Regions from separate parts of the Methylobacterium sp. WL64 genome, predicted to be linked through region 3. Evidence: riboswitches for the same ligand, from Rfam matches in the RefSeq annotation. Region 3 holds a riboswitch; each other region holds the start of a gene.

What was found. Region 3 has a riboswitch for cobalamin ahead of FV242_RS08750 (CbtB domain-containing protein). Riboswitches for the same ligand answer to the same signal wherever they lie in the genome.
Positions count from the first base shown of each region.
Region 1: it holds a riboswitch for cobalamin, as region 3 does, so the genes downstream of both, FV242_RS05965 (TonB-dependent siderophore receptor) here and FV242_RS08750 (CbtB domain-containing protein) in region 3, are expected to answer to the same signal.
Region 2: it holds a riboswitch for cobalamin, as region 3 does, so the genes downstream of both, FV242_RS05185 (TonB-dependent siderophore receptor) here and FV242_RS08750 (CbtB domain-containing protein) in region 3, are expected to answer to the same signal.

Region 1 is NZ_VRVA01000007.1:78,204-85,709, forward strand. Features, by position in the region: gene FV242_RS05960 (efflux RND transporter permease subunit) at 1-2,575, shown strand, start outside; cobalamin riboswitch at 2,627-2,839, shown strand; gene FV242_RS05965 (TonB-dependent siderophore receptor) at 2,987-4,939, shown strand; gene FV242_RS05970 (ABC transporter substrate-binding protein) at 5,023-5,808, shown strand; gene FV242_RS05975 (iron ABC transporter permease) at 5,805-6,839, shown strand; gene FV242_RS05980 (ABC transporter ATP-binding protein) at 6,836-7,506, shown strand, end outside.
Region 2 is NZ_VRVA01000006.1:63,897-71,402, reverse strand. Features, by position in the region: gene FV242_RS05190 (PepSY domain-containing protein) at 1-38, opposite strand, end outside; gene FV242_RS05185 (TonB-dependent siderophore receptor) at 146-2,275, opposite strand; cobalamin riboswitch at 2,621-2,817, opposite strand; gene FV242_RS05180 (HigA family addiction module antitoxin) at 3,217-3,576, shown strand; gene FV242_RS05175 (HigA family addiction module antitoxin) at 4,119-4,613, shown strand; gene FV242_RS05170 (NUDIX hydrolase) at 5,101-5,529, shown strand; gene FV242_RS05165 (PLP-dependent cysteine synthase family protein) at 5,626-6,561, shown strand; gene FV242_RS05160 (RluA family pseudouridine synthase) at 6,709-7,506, shown strand, end outside.
Region 3 is NZ_VRVA01000012.1:20,086-27,591, forward strand. Features, by position in the region: gene FV242_RS08725 (CTP synthase) at 1-704, shown strand, start outside; gene FV242_RS08730 (DNA polymerase III subunit chi) at 769-1,221, shown strand; gene FV242_RS08735 (S10 family peptidase) at 1,224-2,795, shown strand; gene FV242_RS08740 (coagulation factor 5 8 type domain-containing protein) at 2,799-4,154, opposite strand; gene FV242_RS08745 (DUF4424 domain-containing protein) at 4,278-5,300, opposite strand; cobalamin riboswitch at 5,530-5,725, shown strand; gene FV242_RS08750 (CbtB domain-containing protein) at 5,759-5,941, shown strand; gene FV242_RS08755 (CbtA family protein) at 5,958-6,707, shown strand; gene FV242_RS08760 (DUF1636 domain-containing protein) at 6,715-7,113, shown strand; gene cobW (cobalamin biosynthesis protein CobW) at 7,110-7,506, shown strand, end outside.

The DNA.
Region 1 (7,506 bases), on a different contig from region 3:
GGCGCAGGGCATCACCCTGTCCAAGCTCCGGGAGGCCATCCGGGCGAGCAACGCCGACGTCGGCGGCCGCACCGTCGAGCTCTCCGAGTTCGAGTTCGTCGTCCGTGGCCGCGGCTACCTCAAGAGCGTCGCCGACATCGAGAGCATCGTCCTGAGGACGGAGGCGGGCACGCCCCTCCGGGTGAAGGACGTCGCCCGGGTCGAGCTCGGTCCCGACGAGCGCCGCGGGATCACCGAGATGAACGGCGACGGCGAGGTCGCCGGCGGGATCGTGCTGCAGCGGTTCGGGGCCAACGCCCTGAACGTCATCGAGAACGTGAAGGGCCGCCTTGCCGAGGTCGCCGCCAGCCTGCCCAAGGGCACGGAGATCCTTCCGGTCTACGACCGCTCGCACCTCATCGAGGCGGCCATCGAGACGCTCAAGGGCACGCTGATCGAGGAGAGCGCCATCGTCGCCCTCGTCTGCGTCGTGTTCCTGCTCCACGTCCGCAGCGCGCTGGTGGCGATCCTGATGCTGCCGGTCGGCATCCTCATGGCGTTCGCGGGCATGAAGGTTTTGGGGCTCGGGGCCAACATCATGAGCCTGGGCGGCATCGCCATCGCGGTGGGCGCCATGATCGACGCCGCCATCGTGATGATCGAGAACGCCCACAAGCACCTGGAGCGGGCACCGCCGGACAAACCCAGGGTCGAGATCCTGATCGAGGCGGCAAGCGAGGTCGGGCCGTCGCTGTTCTTCTCGCTCCTCATCATCACCGTGAGCTTCCTGCCGATCTTCACCCTTGAAAGCCAGGAGGGGCGCCTATTCGGTCCGCTGGCCTTCACCAAGACGTTCGCGATGGCGGCGGCGGCGGTGCTGTCCCTGACCCTCGTCCCCGCGCTGATGGTGCTGTTCGTCCGCGGGCGGATCATCCCCGAGCACCGCAACCCGGTGAACAGACTCCTGATCTGGATTTACCGACCGCTCATCGCAGGCGTCCTGCGGGCGCGGGTGCTCACCATCCTGTTGGCCCTCGTCGTCCTGGCGGCGACGGCATGGCCGGCGAGCCGGCTCGGCTCCGAGTTCATGCCCGACCTCGACGAGGGCACCTTGATGTACATGCCGACCACGCTGCCGGGCATCTCGGTGACCAAGGCCGGGGACCTGCTCGCCACCCAGGACAGGATTATCAAGTCGTTCCCCGAGGTCGCCTCGGTCTACGGCAAGGCCGGTCGGGCCAACACCGCGACCGACCCGGCGCCGTCCGAGATGTTCGAGACCATCGTCAACCTGAAGCCGAAGGCGGAGTGGCGACCCGGGGTCACGACGGCGAGCCTGAAGGCCGAGATGGACGCCGCGCTTCAGTTCCCCGGGGTCTCGAATGCCTGGACCCAGCCGATCCGCGCCCGCATCGACATGCTCTCGACCGGCATCCGTACGCCGGTCGGGATCAAGGTGCTGGGGACGGACCTTTCCGAGATGGAGAAGGTCGCCCGCCAGGTCGAGGCGGTGGTGAAGGCGGTGCCGGGCACGTCGAGCGCCTACGCCGAACGGGTGCAGGGCGGCTACTTCCTCGACATCACCCCCGACCGCGAGGCGCTGGGCCGGTACGGGCTGACCGTCGGCGACGTGCAGGACGTGATCGGGATGGCGCTCGGCGGCGAGAGCGTCACCAACACCGTCGAGGGCCGCGAGCGCTACACCGTCAATGTGCGCTACCCGCGCGCCTTCCGCTCCGACCCGCGCTCCATCGCCTCCGAGGTTCAGGTGCCGATCCCGGGTGGGGGCACGGTACCGCTCGGTGAGGTCGCCAAGGTTCAGTTGAACCGTGGCCCGACCCAGATCCGGACCGAGAACGGGCAACTCGCGGTCTTCATCTACGTCGACGTCGCCGGTCGCGACCTTGGGGGCTACGTCGCCGAGGCGCGGGCGGCGGTCGCCAAAGAGGTGAGCCTGCCGCAGGGTACCCTCGTGCAGTGGAGCGGTCAGGTCGAGTACCTCGACCGGGCGACGGCCCGGCTCAAGGTCGTGGTGCCGCTGACGCTGCTGATCGTGTTCCTGCTGCTGTACCTCAACTTCCGTCGACTGACCGAGACCCTGATCGTGATGCTGTCGCTGCCGTTCGCGCTCGTCGGCGGGGTCTGGCTGATGTGGTGGATGGGCTTCAACCTGTCGGTGGCGGTGGCCGTCGGCTTCATAGCACTGGCAGGCGTCGCGGCCGAGACCGGGGTGATCATGCTGGTCTACCTCGATCATGCGCTGGCCGAGATCCGGGCCGGATGCGACCGCGCCGGACGGGCACTCACCCGTGCCGACCTGCGGAGGGCCATCATGATCGGCGCGGTGGAGCGGGTGCGTCCGAAGGTGATGACGGTGGTCGCCATCATGGCCGGGCTCCTGCCGATCCTGTGGAGCACCGGATCGGGCTCTGAGGTTATGCAGCGGATCGCGGTCCCCATGATCGGCGGCATGGTCTCGTCGACCGTCCTGACCCTCGTGGTAATCCCTGCGGTCTACGGCCTGGTGAAGGGCTGGGGACTGCCGCGGTCCGAACCGAATGCCATCGACCCCGAGGCCCGACTTGTAACGTTATGAACACACAGGGCGGAAAACCCCGAAGTGACATTGACGCTGGGCCATTCCCTTAGGTCCTGTATGTCCGACGGTTCCTCCCCGGAGGATCAAAAGGGAACGCGGTGAGGATGAGGTCCGAAAGGGCCTTCCCGAAGCCGCGGCTGCCCCCGCAACTGTAAGCGGCGAGCCCATCATCAACACGTCACTGGGTCTTCGGGCCTGGGAAGACGATGAGAGGGCGGTGACCCGCGAGCCAGGAGACCTGCCGTCAGTCGTGGTCACACGCGAAACGCATCGGGCGGGGTGTCCTGATGGGTGTCGAAGCGCCCGGCTGCCCTAACGGCAGGCAAGCGCCCAGGCCTCGTTCGCGGTGACGTGCCACAGACGTCGCCCGAGGCTTGTCCCGTGTCCTTTCCTTCCCGAACCGCGTGCTTGCGCACGCTCGCGCTCGCCTGCGCCGCCCTTCCCGGTCCCGTGCTCGCGCAACAGGCCGCCGCCCCCTTCGCCGATGTCCCGCGCGGGGCCGAGGCGGCCGTCACGCTCTCCGAGCTTTCCGTCTCCGCCACCGGCGTGCCGACGCCCGTCGACCAGGTCGGATCAAGCGTCACCGTGCTCACCGCCGCCACCCTGGAGGCCCAGCAGCGCCGCACCGTCCCGGATGCCCTCCAGCAGGTACCGGGCCTCAACGTCGTGCAGACCGGCGGCCCGGGCGGTCAGACCTCGGTGTTCATTCGCGGCTCGAACTCGAACCACGTGAAGGTGCTCATCGACGGCATCGACGCGACCGACCCGTCGAACCCGAACGGCTCCTTCGACTTCGGGCAACTCCTGACCGACGACCTCTCCCGCATCGAGGTGCTCAGGGGTCCCCAGAGCGGCCTCTATGGCAGCGACGCCATTGGAGGCGCGGTCTCCTTCACGACGAAGCGTGGCGAGGGACCGGCCAGGGCCACCGCGCGGAGCGAGGGCGGCTCGTTCGGTACCTTCAACCAAAGCGGCAGGATCAGCGGGTCGGAGGACGGCTTCGACTATTCGGTCTCGATCCAGCACTTCCGTGCGGCCGCGACGCCGGTGACGCCGCCGAACCTCGTCCCGCTCGGCCGGGCGATCCATCCGAATTTTTACGACAACGAGACCGTCTCGGCGAAGTTCGGCTACCAGTTCACCGACACCTTCCGCATCAACTCGGTGACGCGCTTCATCAATTCCCGCCTCCTGTTCACCGGCACCGACTTCAGCACCTTCCCGGCCTTCCCGGCGGCGTTCCGGAGTGCCGCCGACGTGCAGCAGGTCTTCACCCGCAACGAGGCCGAATGGACGCCGTTCGCCGGCTTCCACAACCTCTTCGCCATCAACTACTCGAACCTGTTCAACAGACAGCAGGGCCCCCTAGACCCCCTTGCCACGCCGGACGCGACAACGGGCCTGGGCGAGCGCACGCGCTACGAGTACCGCGGGGACTACCAGCTCTCGCCCGGCAATCTGATCCTGTTCGGCGCGCAGCGTGACGACGAGAGCCTGTCGACCACCGACCCGAGCCCGTTCGGGGCCGGCAACCTGCGGGCGAGGAACGGCAACACGGCCGGCTACGGGGAGGTGCAGCTAACGCCCTTCGAGCGGGCGGCGTTCGTGGCCAACATCCGCCACGACGAGAACGACGCGTTCGGGCCGGCCACCACTTTCCGCGTCGCGCCGAGCTACATTCTGCCCTTCACCGAGACCCGGATCAAAGGTAGCGTCGGCACCGGCTTCAAGGCGCCGACCCTGAGCCAGCTGTTCCAGAGCTTCCCGGCCTCGAACTTCTTCGCCAACCCGAACCTCAGGCCTGAGGAGAGCCTCGGCTACGACGCCGGCATCGAGCAGCCCCTGGGGGACCGCGTCCTCGTCGGCGCGACTTACTACGCCAACGACTTCAAGAACCTCATCACCTCGAACGCGACGTTCACCTCGAACGAGAACGTCGGCCGGGCCGAATCGTACGGGGCGGAAGCCTTCGTCGCTGTCCGGTTCTCCGATACCCTTACGGGCCGGGTCGACTACACCAACACGGTGACCAAGAACGAGATCACCCACCAGGAGCTCCTGCGACGGCCCCGCCACAAGGGCAGCGCGACAGCCTTTTGGACCCCCCTCCCGGGCCTGACCGTCAGCGGGACCGTGATCGTGCTCGGCCACTTCGTCGACGGCAACCGCGACTTCTCGGTGGCCCGGCTCAAGAACCCGGGCTTTACCCTGGTCAACTTCGCGGTGAACTACGACGTCAGCGAGACGGTGAGCGTGTTTGGGCGGGTCGATAACCTATTCGACCGCCGCTACGAGAACCCCACCGGCTTCCTCGGGGCAGGCCTCGCCGTGTACGGCGGCGTCCGCCTGACCGCGTTTTGAGACCGCCGATGGCACGACGGTCCGGCTTCGCGGTCCTAACGGCGATGCTGGCGGTCAGCCAAATCTGGTCGATTGCCGCTGGGATGGCCGCCCCGGCATCCGGGGGACCCCGGCACGTCGTCTCGATGAACCTCTGCGCGGACGAGCTCGTCCTTCGGCTTGCCGACCGCGATCAGGTCGCCGCCGTGACCTACCTCGCCCATGACCCACGCGGCTCGACCGTCGCGCGGGAGGCGACGGGCATCGCAGTGACACGCGGCCTGTCGGAGGAGATCGTCGCCCTCCGGCCCGACCTCGTCGTTGCCGGTGCCTTCACGACGCGGACCACGGTGGGCCTGCTCAAGCGCGTCGGCTTCCCCCTTCTCGAACTCGGCGTACCCAACGACTTCGAGGGGGTGCGGGCCCAGATCCGGACCGTCGCCGCGGCCCTCGGGCACCCGGCGCGCGGCGAGGCGATGGTCGCGGACCTCGACGCTCGGCTGGCCGAGGTGATGCCGGCGGCCAAACCCTTGCGGGCCCTTGTGATGCGTCCGAACGCCTTCACGGTGGCACCCGGCAGCCTTGGCGATGCGATCATCCGCGCCGCCGGCCTCGTCAACGTCGCGGCCGAACTCGGTCGCGACCGCTTCGGCCAGGTCCCGCTGGAAGCGGCGGCCTTGGCCGACGCCGACCTCATCGTCCTCGACGAGGGGGAGCCCGGCGCGCCGTCGCTGGCCGATGCCCTGCTGCATCATCCCGTCCTCGACGCGCTGCGCCGGCAGGGGCGTACCGTCTCGATTCCGAACCGGCTCTGGACCTGTCCAGGTCCGCAGGTCGCCGACGTCGTGGCCTTACTCGCCGCCGCCGCACGCGAACGGGCAGTGCCATGAACGCACCCATTCAACCTCCTACCCGGATCGAACGCGCGGTCGTCGGACCACGCGGCATCGTCGGGCTCCTTGGCCTGCTGGTTCTCGTTTTGACGCTGGCGTCCATCGCGGTCGGGTACGCCCCATTCGACGTAACGGCGGCGGCCGGTGACCTCCTCGCAGGACGCGCGACACTGCCTGCCCTCGTCCTCTGGGAGCTACGCCTGCCCCGTGCCCTCCTCGGGGGCCTCGTCGGCTTCAGCCTTGGGCTGACCGGGGCGGCGATGCAGGGCTACCTGCGCAACCCGCTCGCCGATCCCGGCATCCTCGGCATCTCCTCGGCTGCGGCCCTCGGGGCCGTGGTTGTGTTCTACGGCGGGTTCGCGGCCTCCCTCAGCCTCGCCCTCCCGCTCGGCGGGATCGCCGGCGCCGCGGTGGCGGCGCTCGCCCTGAACCTCGTTGCCGCAAGGGGAGGCACCACGCTGGGATTGATCCTCGCCGGTGTCGCCGTGTCGAGCCTCGCCGGCGCCATGACGGCGCTGGCGCTCAACCTCTCGCCCAATCCCTACGCGGCCTTGGAGATCGTGTTCTGGCTGATGGGGTCGCTCGCGGACCGCAGCATGGACCATGTCTGGCTATGCCTGCCGTTGATGGCGGTCGGCTGGGGCCTGATGCTGTCCACGGCTCGCGCGCTCGATGCCCTGACGCTGGGCGAGGACACGGCTGCGAGCCTCGGCTTCCATCTGGTCTCGGTCCGCCTACGCCTCGTCACCGGCGCGGCGCTGGCCGTGGGCAGCGGCGTCGCCGTCAGCGGCGCCATCGGCTTCGTCGGCCTCGTGGTGCCCCACCTCGTGCGACCGTTGGTCGGCGCACGCCCTGGTGCCAGCCTGTGGCCGAGTGGCCTCGCCGGGGCCGCCCTCGTGCTTGCCGCGGACTTGGGCGTTCGTCTCCTGGCGACGCGCCCGGAACTCAAGCTCGGTGTGGTGACTGCGCTCGTTGGGGCACCGTTCCTGATCGTGCTCCTCCTGCGTGAGCGAGGGCGCGGCGCATGAGCCTCGCGACCGCAGCCCTCGATGTCCGCCTCGGCGGGCGTGCCATCCTGTCGGATATCACCCTGTCCCTGGAACGCGGGACCCTCGTCGGTCTGGTCGGTCCGAACGGCGCTGGCAAGACCAACCTCCTGCGCACCCTCGCGGGCTTGGTCGCCCCGACCAAGGGCCGCGTGGATCTCGACGGTATGCCGCTCAAGGGCATCTCCCGCGACGCGCGCGCCAAGCGCATCGCGGTCCTGTTCCAGGGCGCGGGGGCCGGTTGGCCGATGCAGGTGCGTGACCTCGTCGCCCTCGGCAGGCTGCCGCATCGACGCGCGTTCGGTGGCCTCGATGGCACCGATCGCGCCGCAATAAACCGAGCGATGACACGGACCGACGTCGCGCGCTTCGCTAACCGAACCGAACCGACCCTGTCCACAGGCGAGCGGATGCGCGTGCTGCTGGCGCGGGCGCTCGCCGTCGAAGCGGATTGGTTGTTGGCCGACGAACCGATCACCGCCCTCGACCCTGCCCACCAGCTCGACGCCATGACGCTGTTGCGGAGCGTGGCCCTGGCCGGCACCGGCGTCGTCGCCGTCCTGCACGACCTCTCCCTCGCGGCCCGGTTCTGCGACCGGATCGTGGTCCTGGATGCGGGACGCCTCGTCGCCGACGGACGCCCGGACGT
Region 2 (7,506 bases), on a different contig from region 3:
TCGGCCGCTGTGAGTGCCGGGAACGGCACGTAGAGCATCACCAGTCCGGAGCCGATCCACAGGGCGAAGATCAGGGCCGTGGCGATCCCGGCTCAGCGGTGGAACAGCAGCAGCCAGCGACGCGCGGCTTTGCCGACCCGCTGCCTCACCAAGTCACCGTGTAGGCGACTTCCATCGAGCGCGGCCGGCCGAGCAGCCAGTTGGTGCCGACCCCGTTCACGGCATTGCCGCTGATCGCGTAAACCTTGTCGAACAGGTTGTAGACCCGCAGGCTCAGGCGCGAATCCGCCGTCACCTGATGGTCGAGCACGAGGTTGACGAGGTTGTAGGCCGGGCGCCGGGCCGTGTTGGAGAAGTCGCTGTAGACCTGGCCGACGTTCTGGAGCCCCACGCGTGCCGTCCAGGCGCGGGCAAAGTCCCAGGTCAGCCACAGGTTGGCGACCCGCTCGGGCACGTCGATCGGCTGGTTGCCGGCATACGAGACGGTCGCGCCGTTCACGCTCTGATTGAACGTATCGTATTGCGCGTGCAGGAGCGCGAGGTTGCCGTCCAGCCGCCAGCCCGGGGCGAGGTGCCAGCCAAGCGCCAGCTCGAAGCCCTGCGAGGATTGCTGGCCGACCTGGGTCGACACGGTCGGCTGACCCGGCACGGTCGAGATCAGGTTGTCCTTGACGATCCGGTATCCGGCAACCGTCCATTCCAGTGCGCCGTCGAATGCGAGGCCCTTGGCGCCGATTTCGACCTGCGTGCCGGTGGCGAGCTGGAACCCTGAGAGCGACTGCGTCAGGGTGATGAGGCTGTTCACCGGGTCGGTCGCGAAGCTGTACTGGGCGTAGAGCGCGTTGTCCGGCGTCGGGTTGTAGACCAGCCCGAACCGGTAGCCGAGCGCCTGATAGGTTTTCTCGAACTGTGATCCGCTCTGCAAATCCTCGCGACGGAGCGTCGGCACGTCCAGGCGCACGCCGGTGAGGAACGAGAGCTTGTCCGACAGGATCACCCGGTCCTCGGCGAAGACCGAGGCCTGGCTGGTCTGTGTCGCGTAGGCCGGCTGCGCCCGCCCGTTCTGCGGGAAGTATCCTGGATCGTAGCCTATCAGCGGCACGCTGGTGGTCTGGTCGAAGGTGAAATTGTTCGTGTGGCGGAAGTCGATGTGGTTCACGTCGAACCCGACCGCGAACGCGTTCGGCAGGCCGAACAGGTTGCCCTTGACGCTCGCGTCCAGGCGATTCCCGACCTGTTCCTGGCTGTGGTAGATCTCGGTGTAGCTGCCCCGGTCGACCAGCCCGGTGCCGCGGTTGTAGGTGTATTGCTCGGTATCGAGCCAATGCCGCCGGCTGGTGAGCCGATAGGCCGTATTGCGCACGATGATGTCGTCCGAGGGCGTCCACTCGGTCTTGAACTGGGTCCAGTTATCCGACCAGGTAATCTTCGCGTCGCGGACGTTGTAGTTGTTGAACCGGATCAGGTCCGGGATCCTACCCTCGACCAGGGGCGTGCCCCAGTAGCGCGCCGGCTCCTGGTAGCCGAGGTCGTGGCTCACCGTGACGGCGAGGTCCGGGCTCGGCTGGAACAGCAGGGCGGCCGAGACGGCGAGGTTGCGGAAATCGCCCTCCGGCCGGATCCAGCCATCCGCGCGGTTGCCGCTGACGTTGAGGCGGTACGCGAAGGTGTCGCCGAATTCCTCGCGCCCGAGCGCCCCGCCCGAATCCAGCGCCAGCCGCGCGACGCCGTCGGTGCCGATCACCGCGCGCGCGGTGTTGATCGGCGCGAAGACCGGCTTCTTCGGCACCACGTTGATCACGCCGCCAATGGCGCCGTCGCCGTAGAGCACCGAGGACGGGCCGCGCAGCACCTCGATACGCTCGACGTTCCAGGTGTCGAACGGGAACGTGACCGTGTTGGCCCCGACATAGAAGCGTGTGCCGTCGTAGAGCTGCTGGATCGAGTTCGGGCCCGCGAAACCGCGCGACGTGAAGGCGCCGTTGCCGTTGCCCGGCGCCGCGATCGTGGTGATGCCGGTGGCGTCCTGGGTCACGGCTTCGGCGATCGTGTCCTGGCCGCGCAGCCGTGCGGTCTCGCCCGACACGATATCGACGCTCGCCGGCGTCTCCAGCGGCGTCAGCCCGAGCCGGCTCGCGGTCCGGTCGGGCGTGCGCAGGTTCAGCCCGGTCGGCGCAGCGCGGGTCAGGCTGACGCCGCCCTCCCCCTCGACGGAGAGCTGATCGAGGGTCACGGTTTCCTGGGCTGCGGCCGGGCTTGCCAGGAGCGTGAGCATGGCACCGCAGAGCGGTCTACGCCGGCTGCGACGAGGAAGTTTGGATCGCGACATGGTGAGGATAGGTCCGAGCGCGGCGGCCGCCGGTTCAGATGCCCTAATAGCAATGTAATAACATTACAATTGCGGATGCGTGTCTGATCCGGTCCGGTCCACGCGCGGCGGCCCGGGTGAAGGATCAGGCCGCGTGCAAACGCGGCCGGGATCGGCACGACAAGGGAAAGCATCGGGAACCGGGACGCGGGCGCGCTTGCTGTGGCACGTCACCGCGAACGAGGCCTCGCCGACCGCGCTCGCGCACGGCCGTCTCGACACCCGCCAGGACACCCCGCCTGACGCGTTTCGCGTGTGACCACGGCTGACGGCAGGTCTCCTGGCTCGCGGGTCGCCGCCCTCGCACCGTCTTCCCGGGCTTGAGACCCAGTGACGTGGTGGTGAAGGACTCGCCGCTCACAGTTGCGGGGACAGCCGCGGTTTCAGGGCAGGCCCCTCACCGCGTTCCCTTTTGATCCCCGAGGGGAACCGTCGCCGACTAGCGTGGCTGTATGCCGGTGGAACGTCAAGCGTGTGGATATCCGGCCCCCTGCGTGGGCGGCCTGCGATCAGGCGCACGATCGCCTCGCGCGATGCTTAACGGATCACGGGCCCCCGACGGTATGGCGCAAAATTTTGTATTTCCACCGTACTAGTATTTTTGGACATGACTTGCTGTTCTAACGAATTATAAATTTATTTTCCAAATATCAGCGTTGTTATTCTGGAACTAAGCAAATTGACATCCGCTTTTTACCTTTATAAAAATACCGGAACTTTTTTTGATCTGTCGCGTAAAATTTTCGAGCCGAAATCGGAGGTGGTTCAAGACGGCGCATCGGCTAAAATAGTGGTTTTCGCTCTGTCGCTTATTCGCCAAATTTGCAAAACCTGGTAGGAGAATCATTATGAATTCACCTTATGTATTAGAGAATCCCTGTCATCCTGGCGGGTTCGTTCGCCGCAATATCCTTGAGCCGCGTAACCTAACCGTCATGGCTGCGGCCAGCCTGCTCAACGTGACGCGCCAAACGCTGTCCGACTTCTTGAACGAGAAGATCGCTCTTACGGCCGAACTGGCTCTGCGGGTCGAGAAGGTGTTCGGGGCCCGCATGGAGATGCTGATGGAGATGCAGACCCACTACGATATCTCGCGCGCGCGGAAACTCGAACAGAAGGTCGAGAGGGAACTCGCGGGCCGGACCGGCGTCCAGACCCCGACCGAAAGGCCTCAGGTAATCGTCAAGCGCGTTCACGCGTTTGGGTGAGCTCAATTCGTGGCGACCGGTTGTCCGGGATGCCGGGCCGTTACCGGATCTCCCCTGCGCGACGCGGGGTGAACGCGCATTGGTCGGGCCTCCACGCCTTGTCGTCGCTTCTTGGCCGGGACGCACCGCTTTGCGACGCATGATGGACGGCTCCGGAAAACACCTCGGCACGTTTCCGCGCGGGACCGGGTGACGATCGCAGGGGGACCAGTCCCCATGCCTTGATATCGTTCGTCGTCACGGGCCAAGGCGATCGGCATTCTCCAGATCGGACGGTACCGCGCACGCGACCCTGATCGTGTTTCATCGGAGACATTTGCTCAGGCTGTATCGCGATCAAAACATTATGCATATTTCTGAAGTTTTGCAGATTAATACAGTCAAATTCTCGATTTATTCGAAATAAATTTGTAAATCTGGATGAGATTGACATGCTGCAATCCGGTTGATATCGGCGATTTGATCGGATCTGCAAGACAATAAAATATATAACCGGCAAAATAAAGTAAGACTGTGGGTGGCTGAGGTAGTCGGCGATTCTGATGTTGCTGATGGAGCGCTGCTTGCGCCCATGTGCCCGTGAGGTCTGCCGCAGTTCCGATCAGTCGATCAAAACGCTCATCCGAAAACGATTGTGTCAATCGACGAAGGAGTCCCAGGTGAACGCTGTCCATCAACCGGCAAATCCGTGTCATCCCGGTCTGTTTGTTCGCCGCAAGGTCTTCGAGCCGCGCAACCTGACCATCATGGAGGCTGCCGGTCTTCTGGGCGTCACGCGTCACGCGCTCACCGACTTTCTCACCGAGAAGACCCCTTTGACTGCCGACCTGGCTTTCCAGATCGAGCAGGCGTTCGGGTACAGCATGGAAATGATGATGGAGATGCAGAAGCAGTTCGACATCGCCGCCGTGCGCAGGCGCGAGCGGAATGTTCGAAACGAGTCAATGTCCAAGGCCTGGTCCCAGGTCGCCGCGACACGGCTCCAGGTTGCGCAGACACGGGCTCATACGTCCGAACGGAAGCACGCCTTCGCGTAACGTTCGCACCTATCGGATCTCGGCTCGAGCGATCGCCGCCGAAGTCGGAGGCGGGTTCGGCATACGTGAGCGCGTTAAATCAAGGCTTTAGAACTGCTCCCGATGGCAACGTGTTCGGGAGCAGATCTAGGGATCATGGAGACCGAAGCTGTCGCAGCCGAGGGCGGGACTGTATGCTCGCCCTGCAAAGCCTCAACTTGTTCGACAGAATAGTCCGAGCAGCCGATAGGCCCGGGTAGGCCCGGAGGGGGTCCAAGGGCTCGCGACGCCCGCTGCGTCGGCGTTCGATGAAGCAGCGGTGAAATAGAACACCCGCTCGACGAAGCTTTCGGCACGTTGGACCCATCTGGTAGAGTGTACGGCCGACAACGAGGCGTTGCGCGCCGCCGCCGGGAGCCACGGACCCTGCACCCCGGGCCGTTGTCGGTTTACGAGCCGCAGCATACCAGGCCGCATGAATGTTTAGCGCCCCCCACCAGAGATTCGCATGAAGGCGCTGGGCTTGCCCTGGCGCGGGCGCCAGCTGCTCGTCGCCGAGGTCTATACCGACGACGGGCGCCTCAAGGGCGTGCGGCAGCTCGGGGGCAGCGTCGAATTCGTTGAGCCGGCCGAGGCGGCGCTCGTTCGGGAATTCCGGGACGAGCTTGGTCTCACGGTGCGGATCCTCGGCGTCCCGTTCGTGACGGAGAACCTCTACACCCACGAGGGCAGCTCGGGCCACGAGGTGCTGTTTCTGTTCCCGGTTGGCCTGCCGCCGGGCCCGCTCGATACGCGGGAATGCGTCGTCTTCCACGAGGATTGCGGCACGCCGTGCGTCGCCCGCTGGTACGATCTGGACGTCCTCGATCGCGACGGCGGTCCCGCGTTGTACCCGGTCGGACTGAAGGCGCGGCTATTGGCCGAGCGGCGATCGTAGGCGCGCGTACCTGTGCCGAAGGGCGCTTTCCCTGCCGGGCGCACGGTGCGGCTGCTAAACGACGGCGGTGGAATCACCCACGCCGAGCCCGCGTCCGTGCCCTACCCCATCGCCGCGTCCGCCCTCGATCTGATCGGCGGCACGCCGTTGATCGCCCTCGGTCGCGTCCATCCCGGGCCGGGCCGCATCCTGGCCAAGGCCGAATTCATGCAGCCCGGCGGGAGTGTGAAGGATCGTGCCGCCCGCGCCATCCTGCTCGCCGCGCGGGCGGACGGCCGTTTGGCACCGGCGGCCCCGGTGGTGGAGATGTCGAGCGGCAATATGGGGGCCGGCCTCGCCGTGGCCTGCGCGGCGCTCGGTCATCCGCTGCTCGTCACCCTGTCGGCGGGGAACAGCCCGCAGCGGGCACGGATGCTGGAGGCGCTCGGCGCGGAGGTCGTGCTGGTGCCGCAGGTCGATGGGGTGCCGGGGCAGGTGACCGGGGCCGATGTCGCGGCTGCCGTCGAGTCGGCGCAACGCCTGGCGGGTAAACGCGGCGGCTTCTATGTCGATCAGTTCCATGCCCCGGAGGGCGTCGCGATCCACCGGGATACGACCGGGCCGGAGATCTGGGCGCAATCCGAGGGGCGGGTCGATACCTGGGTCGCCTCGGTCGGGACGGGCGCGACGTTTTTGGGTGTCGCCGCAGCGCTCCGGGCGCGCGATCCGCGCGTCGTCTGTGTGGCTGTGGAGCCCGACGGCTGCCGGCCGCTGGCGGGCGAGCTTGTCACCAAGCCGCGTCATGTCCTGCAGGGGACGGGGTACGGCAGCGTGCCGCCGCATTGGGATCCCGGGCTCATGGATCTGGCCGTCGCGGTGACCGACGACGAGGTCGTGCGATGGCGCCGGTTGCTGGCGACGCGGGAGGGTCTGCATGTCGGCTACTCGGCCGCCGCCAATGTCTGCGTCGCCGCCGCCCTGCTCATTTCCGGTCGCCTGCCGGCAGACGCGGTCGCCGTGACGGTGCTGTGCGACAGCGGCCTCAAATACTGATGGTTGTGGCGTCGGCCATCGCCGCCTTTGCCGCTGCGCCCCCGCGATGCTAGAGCCGGGTGACCCCATCGGTCCGGGTCCTCCGCGACGCCGCGGCCGATGCGCCCGGACGTTCCGTCCGAAGCGGAGACGGGTGCTGGCGGAATCATGACGACACGACCACCTCCCCGCGGCGGCCCGAAGGGACGCAGGCCCCCGTCCGGTAAGTTTCAGCCGTATGGCGATCGCGCCCGCACAGGCCCGCGCACCAGCGCCCGCGACGCGGCCGAGCGCGCGGCCCGCAACCGCGGCGACGATGCCGGCGCGCGCGATCCCTGGACCGCACCGGGCACGCCCCACGCTGTGGCGGCTGCGGCTGCGGCTGCGGCTGCGGCCGCCGCCGCTGCCGCCGCGAAACCGAGGCCGCGGCCTGCCCGGGTCGAGCGCGACGATGCCGCGCCCCCGCGCAAGGCCCCGCCCCGGCCGAGCGCCAGGCCGGCCGCGAAGGCGTATGCCAAACCCGTCGAGACGCGGCCGGCTGCCCAGCCTTCGCCCCCCGCCCCGCCGGCCGGCCCGACAAGGCGCGAGCAGCGCGCTGCCGCCTCCGCGACCCTCGCCTCCGGGGTGCAGACCCTGACGGTCGAGGCGGACGAGGCCGGCATGCGCATCGACCGCTTCCTCACCGCGCGCTTTCCACTCCTGCCCTTCACACGGGTGCAGAGCATCGTCCGTAAGGGCGAGCTACGGGTCGACGGCAAGCGCGCCAAGCCGAATGACCGGCTGGAGCCGGGCATGAGCGTGCGCGTACCGCCGCTGCGCCTCGACCAGCCGACCGAGCGCCCGCGCAGCGCCGCGCGGGAGCAGGACGATGCCGAGTTCCTGCGCTCGCTGATCCTCTACGAGGATGCCGACATGATGGTGCTCAACAAGCCGTTCGGCCTTGCGGTCCAGGGCGGGTCGGGCACC
Region 3 (7,506 bases):
CCGAGGCTCTGATCCACGGCGGCATCAGCCACCGGGTGAAGGTCAACCTCGAATGGATCGAGGCCGAGGTGTTCGAGCGCGAGGATCCCGCGCCGTTCCTCGAAGGCCTGAACGGCATCCTGGTGCCCGGCGGCTTCGGCCAGCGCGGGGCAGAGGGCAAGATCCGGGCGGCCCGCTATGCCCGCGAGAAGCGCATCCCGTATTTCGGGATCTGCTTCGGCATGCAGATGGCGGTGATCGAGGCCGCCCGCTCGCTGGCCGGGGTGCCGAACGCCAACTCCACCGAGTTCGGCGAGACCTCCGAACCGGTGGTCGGTCTGCTGACCGAGTGGCTGCGCGGCAACGAGCTGGAGCGCCGCGCGGCGGTCGGCGATCTCGGCGGCACAATGCGGCTCGGGGCCTACGACGCACAGCTCGACCCCGATTCGAAGATCGCCAAGATCTACGGGTCGGAGCGGATCTCGGAGCGGCACCGCCACCGCTACGAGGTCAACATGGCCTACCGCGAGCGGCTGGAGGCGAAGGGCCTGCGCTTCTCCGGCCTCTCGCCGGACGGGCTCCTGCCCGAGACCGTCGAGCATGTCGGGCACCCGTGGTTCATCGGCGTGCAGTTCCACCCGGAGCTGAAGTCTCGCCCGTTCGAGCCGCACCCGCTGTTCAAGGGGTTCGTCGGCGCGGCGATCGAGCAGAGCCGGCTGGTCTGAGCGCCGGGGCGCGGCTCCGCGCCGCTGCTCGCGCCTGGGCCCCGAACCCTATATCGGTCGGATCGTGACCGAGATCCTGTTCTACCACATGCAGCGCCAGCCCCTGGAGAAGGTGCTGCCGAACCTCGTCGAGCGCTCGCTCGGCCGGGGCTGGCAGGCCGCGATCCAGGCGGCCACCGAGGAGCGGCTTCAAGCCCTCGACGACCACCTATGGACCTATTCCGACGAGAGCTTTCTGCCCCACGGCACCGACCGTGATCCCGACGCGGCCGGGCAGCCGGTGGTACTCACCTTGCGCGACGTGAACCCCAACACCGCCTCCATCCGATTTTTGGTGGAGGGCGCCGACCTGCCGCCGGACGCAGAGAGCTACGAACGGATCTGCATCCTGTTCGACGGGACCGACCAGGACGCCCTGCTGCGCGCCCGCGAGCAGTGGCGCCAGGCCAAGGAGGCGGGCCATACCGTCGCCTACTGGCAGCAGGACGATTCGGGCCGCTGGAACAAGAAGGCTTGACCGTGCTCCTCCGCAAACGTCTCGCGCATACCGCGCTCGTCCTCATCCTGACGGCGCCGCTGCCACTCCACGCGCAGGACGCACACCATCCCGGCCCTCAAGCGGAGGCCAAGCCAGCGCCTCGCGGGCCGGAGGGCCGGCGCCTTCCTCCGGATTCGACCACGCGCCAGAGCGTGACGCTCCCCGACGGCCGGACCCTCGACTTCACCGCCACGGCCGGCAGCTTGCCGCTCGTCGACGAGGCCGGGAAGCTTCAGGCCGAGGTGGCCTACGTCGCCTACACGATGGCCCCGGAGGCCGGACGCCAGCGACCCGTCACCTTCGCGGTCAACGGCGGCCCCGGGGCGGCGTCCGCCTACCTGAATATCGGGGCGATCGGGCCGTGGCGCCTGCCCACCGGCGGCGCCAGCATCAGCCCATCGCAACCGGTGGCGCTGACGCCCAACGACGGCACCTGGCTCGACTTCACCGACCTCGTCTTCATCGATCCGGTGGGCACCGGCTACAGCCGGGCCGCGGACGGAAACGGCAAGAGTTACTGGAGCATCGACAGCGACGCCGCCACGCTCGCGGCCGTCATCGCCCGCTACCTGCGGGTCAACGACCGCATGGCGAGCCCGAAGTTCTTCGTCGGCGAGAGCTACGGTGGCTTCCGCGGGCCGCTGATCACCGAGAAGCTGCAGGAGGATATCGGTGTCGGCCTGTCCGGGCTGGTGCTGCTGTCGCCGGTGCTGGATTTCGGCTGGCTCGAGACGCCGCGGGCCAATCCCTGGGGCTACGTACTGAAGCTGCCGTCCCTGGCGGCCGGCGCCCTCGAACGGGCCGGCACGGCGCCGAGCCCGGCTTTGCTCGGCGATGCCGAGGCCTACGCGGTGGGCCCCTATCTCGCCGACCTGCTCAAGGGCCCCGGCGACAAGGCCGCCGTTGCGCGCATGACCGACAAGGTCGCGGCCTTCACCGGGTTCGACGCAGCCTTCGTGAAAGCGCAGGCGGCGCGCCTGTCCACCCGCAGCGTTCAGCGCGAGTTCGACCGGGCGGAGCAGCGCGTCACCAGCGCCTACGACACCGGCATCACGGGCTGGGACCCGAACCCGGACGCCGCACAATCGGGCTTCGAGGATCCCCAGCTTACTGCGCTCCAGGCGCCGCTGACCAGCGCGATGCTCGACCTCTACGCGCGCACGTTGAAGTGGCCGGTGCCGAACATGCGCTACGAGCTGCTGAACAACGCCGTGAACCGCGGTTGGACCTGGGGCTCGGGCCGGCAGGCCCCGGAGGCGCTATCGAACCTGAAGGGCGTGCTGGCGCTGGACGGCCGGCTCAGGGTGCTGGTCGCCCACGGCTTCACCGATCTCGTGACGCCCTACTACGCCTCGAAGCTCCTGCTCGCGCAGGTGCCGGCCTACGGCGCCGGGCGGGTCAGCCTCGCGGTCTACCCCGGCGGCCACATGTTCTACTCGCGGGACGATTCCCGGGCCGCGTTCAAGCGGGACGTCGAGCGCCTGTACCGGGATGCCGTACAGGCGCGCGGGGCGACCGCGGACCCCGTCGAGCACCGTGAGGACAAGCCCTGATCCTCAGGCGGCGTCGTCGAAGGCCAGCGCCTCGGCCGGGTACTCGATCATCATTCGGCGCTGCGCGTCGGTGTTCTGCCACGCGCCGACCTTGATATAGCGCTCCTCCAAGTCCCGGACCTCGATGACCCGGTCGATCGACGGAATACCCCGGAAGATCTGCGGCCAGTTGGACGCGAAGTAGAAGACCTGCTCGACCCGCTCGGACAGGTGGCAGATCGCCGGGCCGAAGGTCCCCAGGCCGAACACGAGGTAGCGGCCGTTGACCAAGGCCGTGACGTCGGCGATCAGCGACTCGCTCTGCGTCTCCACCGGCAATCCGAGACCCTGCGCATAGGCCTCGACCGCGGCGATCACCGGGTTCAGCCGGTTCTCGAAGACCAGCTTGATCGAGCGGATGCGGCCCTCGCCGAGCAGCCGGTCGATCACCATGCGGTAGAACGCGAAGGGCGGCTGGGGATAATGCGGGTCGACCCAGGTGCTGAAGATGTCGCCCGAGCGGATGTGGATCAGGAGCTGGTCGTCGGGCTTGGGCGGGACCGTCGCCGGCAGGCCGTTGAACAGGGGGCGGATCATCCCCTGGATGATCGCCCGTGAATCCGGCGGCGCGTCGAGGCTCACCTGCCGCTGGAACTGCGTCGGATCGAAGAACAGGCCGGACAGGAAGTACCCGTCGGTCGGCAGCGGCTCGTCCGGAGGCAGGAAGGTGATGCCGTCACAAGTCAGCCGCTCGGTCAGGAAGATGACTTTGCTGCGGTCGAACTTCGGAACCGCCACGTATTTCAGGTTCAGCGCCTTCGCGACCGACAGGGCGATGATGTACTGGATCAAGCAGTTGCCGAAGGCGCCGTTCTGGAACACCGCCACGCCCACGAGGGCGCCGCTCGTGCGACCCGGATTGCTCTCCAGGGTATAGGCGGTGAAGGCGTTGGCGCCGGGCTTCTCGTTCAGGAGCGTCACGTCGAGGCCCAGCATGGCCCGCAGGGCGATCAGGTCGAACGCCGCCTCCTCGCACATGACCCGGACCGTGACGTTCGGCATCGAGGCCGGCATCGCGACGCGGACGGAACGCGTCCAGGCGCGCTCGTCGGCCTCAATGACGACCGTGCCGGCCTCCGACTCGACCGGACGGGACGCGATGCCCGGTGCGGACCACGTCACGCCGTCCTGCGAGAACAGGATGGCGCCCTCCGCGACCGAACCGCCCTCCCCGCACGGGATCCCGACAACGGACCGGACCGGGAAGCGGCCGCCGAGGTCGAGGTCCAGCCAGGTCCTATCCGCCTCGACAACGCGCTGCGGGGCGCGGCCGGACGCGAGATCGACGAGGGCGGATGTCGGGGCGTCTTCCGGGGCCATCGTGTCTCCGAGGCGGGCTGGACCAAACGCGCCGAGGTCGGGGCCGGAGGGCGCGCCCGGCGGTGCCCGTATCGAACCCGACGCGTCAAGCCCATGGGCGCACCGCGAGGGCGCCCGACCGATTCATTCTCCCGTCTTGGTCTTGAGCAGCAGGATCTCGATATCGCGCTGCGGGACGAAGTCCCTCATCACCGTCTCGAAGGTCGTCGGGCCGGTCTTCTTCACGTTGGCCCCGCAGAACGAGACCAGGGTCGTAGGATCCCCCTTGTCCACGACCAGCTTGAACTGGCCGATCGGGCCAGCCCAGTTGCCGCCGGAGCTGATCACGTGGGAGAGGGACCGTTCGTAGGCCTGGAACGCCCGGCTGCCGTCGGCGCTCGACCGCCGGTACAGGGCCTGGGCCACCCGCTCGAAGGTCGGGTCCGTGCAATATCGGGTCGCGTAGTGCGCCTTCTGCGCCGGGTCGAGGTTCGGCCCGCCGTAGGACAGGCTCGCGAGACCGCCGAGGCTCGGGACGTAGCTCTGGCGCACCGCGATCTCGCGCCCGGCGGGAAAGACCTGCCGGCGCCAGAATTTCGACTTCAATGTCCAGAGCGGGGCATCCGCGATCGTCCCGTCCTTGTGCTCCTGCCGCTCCAGGATGCCGGCCGCGATCAGGTCGCGCCGCTGGCGCTCGCCGAGGCGGCGCAGGGCCGCTTCCGTCGCCGCGGTGGTTGGCACGAGCGGGATCCCCAGCGCCTTGAGCCGAGCGGTGATCTCCACGGGCGGTGTATCGCTCCGCATCAGGAACGCCCGCTGCTCGACCTGCGATTCGACAGGCTCGCCATCGACCGCGGACTGGAACTTCAGGAAGTTGTCGTGCGCCGGATCGGGGAGCGAAACCAGCATCTCGGAGTCGCCGGTGATGTCGGGCATTGGGAACGCGATCGTGGTCACGATGTCGGAATCGGTCAGGTTGCGGAACCGATAGTCGATCTGCACGGCCTGCTCGGAGAGGTACAGATCCTCGGCCGCGAGGGCGATCGTGTCGGCCTTTTCCAGGACGAGCCCCCCGGCGATGAGCGCGGCGGTGCTGTCGTCGGACCGGACCGGAAGGGACGTGGCCGCCAGGACGACGAGGGCCAGCGACAAGGTACGCATCGACATCAACGCTCAAGGGTTCGAGAATCGGACATGGGCCGGAATCGTCCACGCCGGCCGTTACACGGCGCCGGTGCCGCGGGCCAAGCGCCGACGGCGGTCGCGACGCGTCGAAGTCCGTCCCGCCGATGCGTTTCGACACTCACGGCCACCGCCCGACCCGCATATCCGTGCCGTACCCCAAGAGTCCGAAACGATTCCGCCGGGCCTCCGTTGTGCGAGAGCTGTCATGCGTCTACAACGATGGCGTGACGGTGCCCCGGAGACGGGGTGAAAAGGGAATGCGGTGAGGGGTACGAACCTCGAAACCGCGGCTGCCCCCGCAACTGTGAGCGGCGAGCGTCTGCCAGTAGGCCACCGGAGCGATCCGGGAAGGCGGCAGGCGCGCCGAGCCGCGAGCCAGGAGACCTGCCGTCACGATGAGATCCCGCAATGCCGCCGGTGGGGCGGTTGGAGACATGTTGATGACCACCTCGACCCTCGCCCCCATCGCCACCGGCACCCGCGCCGGAGAGCGTCCGGTTGCCGTCGCGCTCGCGGCCTTCCTGGGCCTCGGCCTCCTGTTCATGGCGGGCTTCTCGCCGGCGATCGCGCTGCACAACGCCGCGCACGATTTCCGGCATACCCAGAACTTCCCCTGCCACTGACGCCCCTGGCGCAGGGATGATCATCCGGCTTCTGTCGGCGGCCCTGGCCGCCGGCTTCCTCGCGGCCGCCGTCGTGACCGGCCTCGAGTTGACGCTGACGTCGCCGCTGATCGTGGCGGCCGAGCGCTATGAGACCAAGCAGACGCACCAGGCCGAGCGCAGGCTCCCGATCATGTCGGCTCAGGTCGTGCTGGCTCATGCGGGGCACGATCATGGCACACCGGACGCCGCACCCGAGTGGCAGCCCGGCGAGGGGTTGCCCCGGATGGCCTTCACCGCTCTGGCGACGCTCGTGGGCGGGGTCGGCTACGCCCTCCTGCTCGGTGCGGTGATCTTGGCCTGCGGCCGTGAGCCGACGCGGCAGGTCGGTGTCGCGTTCGCGATCGCGGGCTTCGCCAGCGTCGCTCTGGCCCCGGGCCTGGGATTGCCGCCGGAATTGCCGGGCAGCGAGGCGGCACCGCTCGCCGCCCGTCAGGCCTGGTGGGTGATGACCGCCGCCGCCACCGGGATGGGCCTGTACCTGATCACGGTCCGGCGCTCGCTGATCGCGATCCTGGGCGGCCTCGTGCTGATCGTGGCGCCGCACGTCGCCGGTGCGCCGCAGGCTGCGGAGGTGTCCTCGGAGCTTCCCGCGGCACTCGCGGCGCAGTTCGTGGCGCGCTCGCTGGCGATCAGCTTCGTCTTCTGGATGCTGATCGGCCTCGGCTTCGGCTGGGCCTGGCAGGCTTTCGGCCGTGGAAACGCACGCGGGACGGTGCATGCCTGAGGCCGTCATGCCTGAGACCGTCCTTTACGTTTGTACGACCTGTCGCCGCCCGGGCGACGATCCGGACGGGCCCCGGGCCGGCGCGCGCCTGCTCGAGGCCCTGCGCGCGCGCAACACGTCCGGGCAGCTGCGGATCGAGGGGGTCGAGTGCCTGTCGGTGTGCAAGCGGCCCTGTTCCGTGGCGGTCGTGTCCGAGACCCGCTGGACCTACGTCTACGGCGATATGGACCCGTCCGAGTCGGCGGCGACCATCCTGGACGGGCTGGCCGCTTACGCGGCGACGCCGGACGGCATCGTGCCCTGGCGGGAGCGCCCTGCCGCATTCAAGACCGGCGTGATCGCCCGCATCCCGCCCTTTCCCGATCCCCGCCCGCTTCCGGCCGGCACCTTGGAGGCTGCGGAATGACCATCGTGACCAAGATCCCCTGCACCATCGTCACCGGCTTCCTGGGGGCCGGCAAGACGACGCTGGTCCGCCACGTCATCGAGAACGCCAAGGGCCGCCGCCTGGCGATCCTGGTCAACGAGTTCGGTGATGTCGGCTTCGACAAGTCGTTCCTGGCCGCCTGCGGCGTCGAGGGCTGCACCGAGGACTCCATCGTGGAGCTGCCGAACGGCTGCATCTGCTGCACGGTCGCCGACGACTTCGTGCCGGCGCTCGAGAGCCTGCTCGGTCGCGCCGAGCCGCCGGAGCACATCCTGATCGAGACCTCCGGCCTCGCCCTGCCGAAGCCGCTGGTCCAGGCGTTCCAGTGGCCGGCCATCCGCTCGCGGGTCACCGTCGACGGCGTCGTCGCCG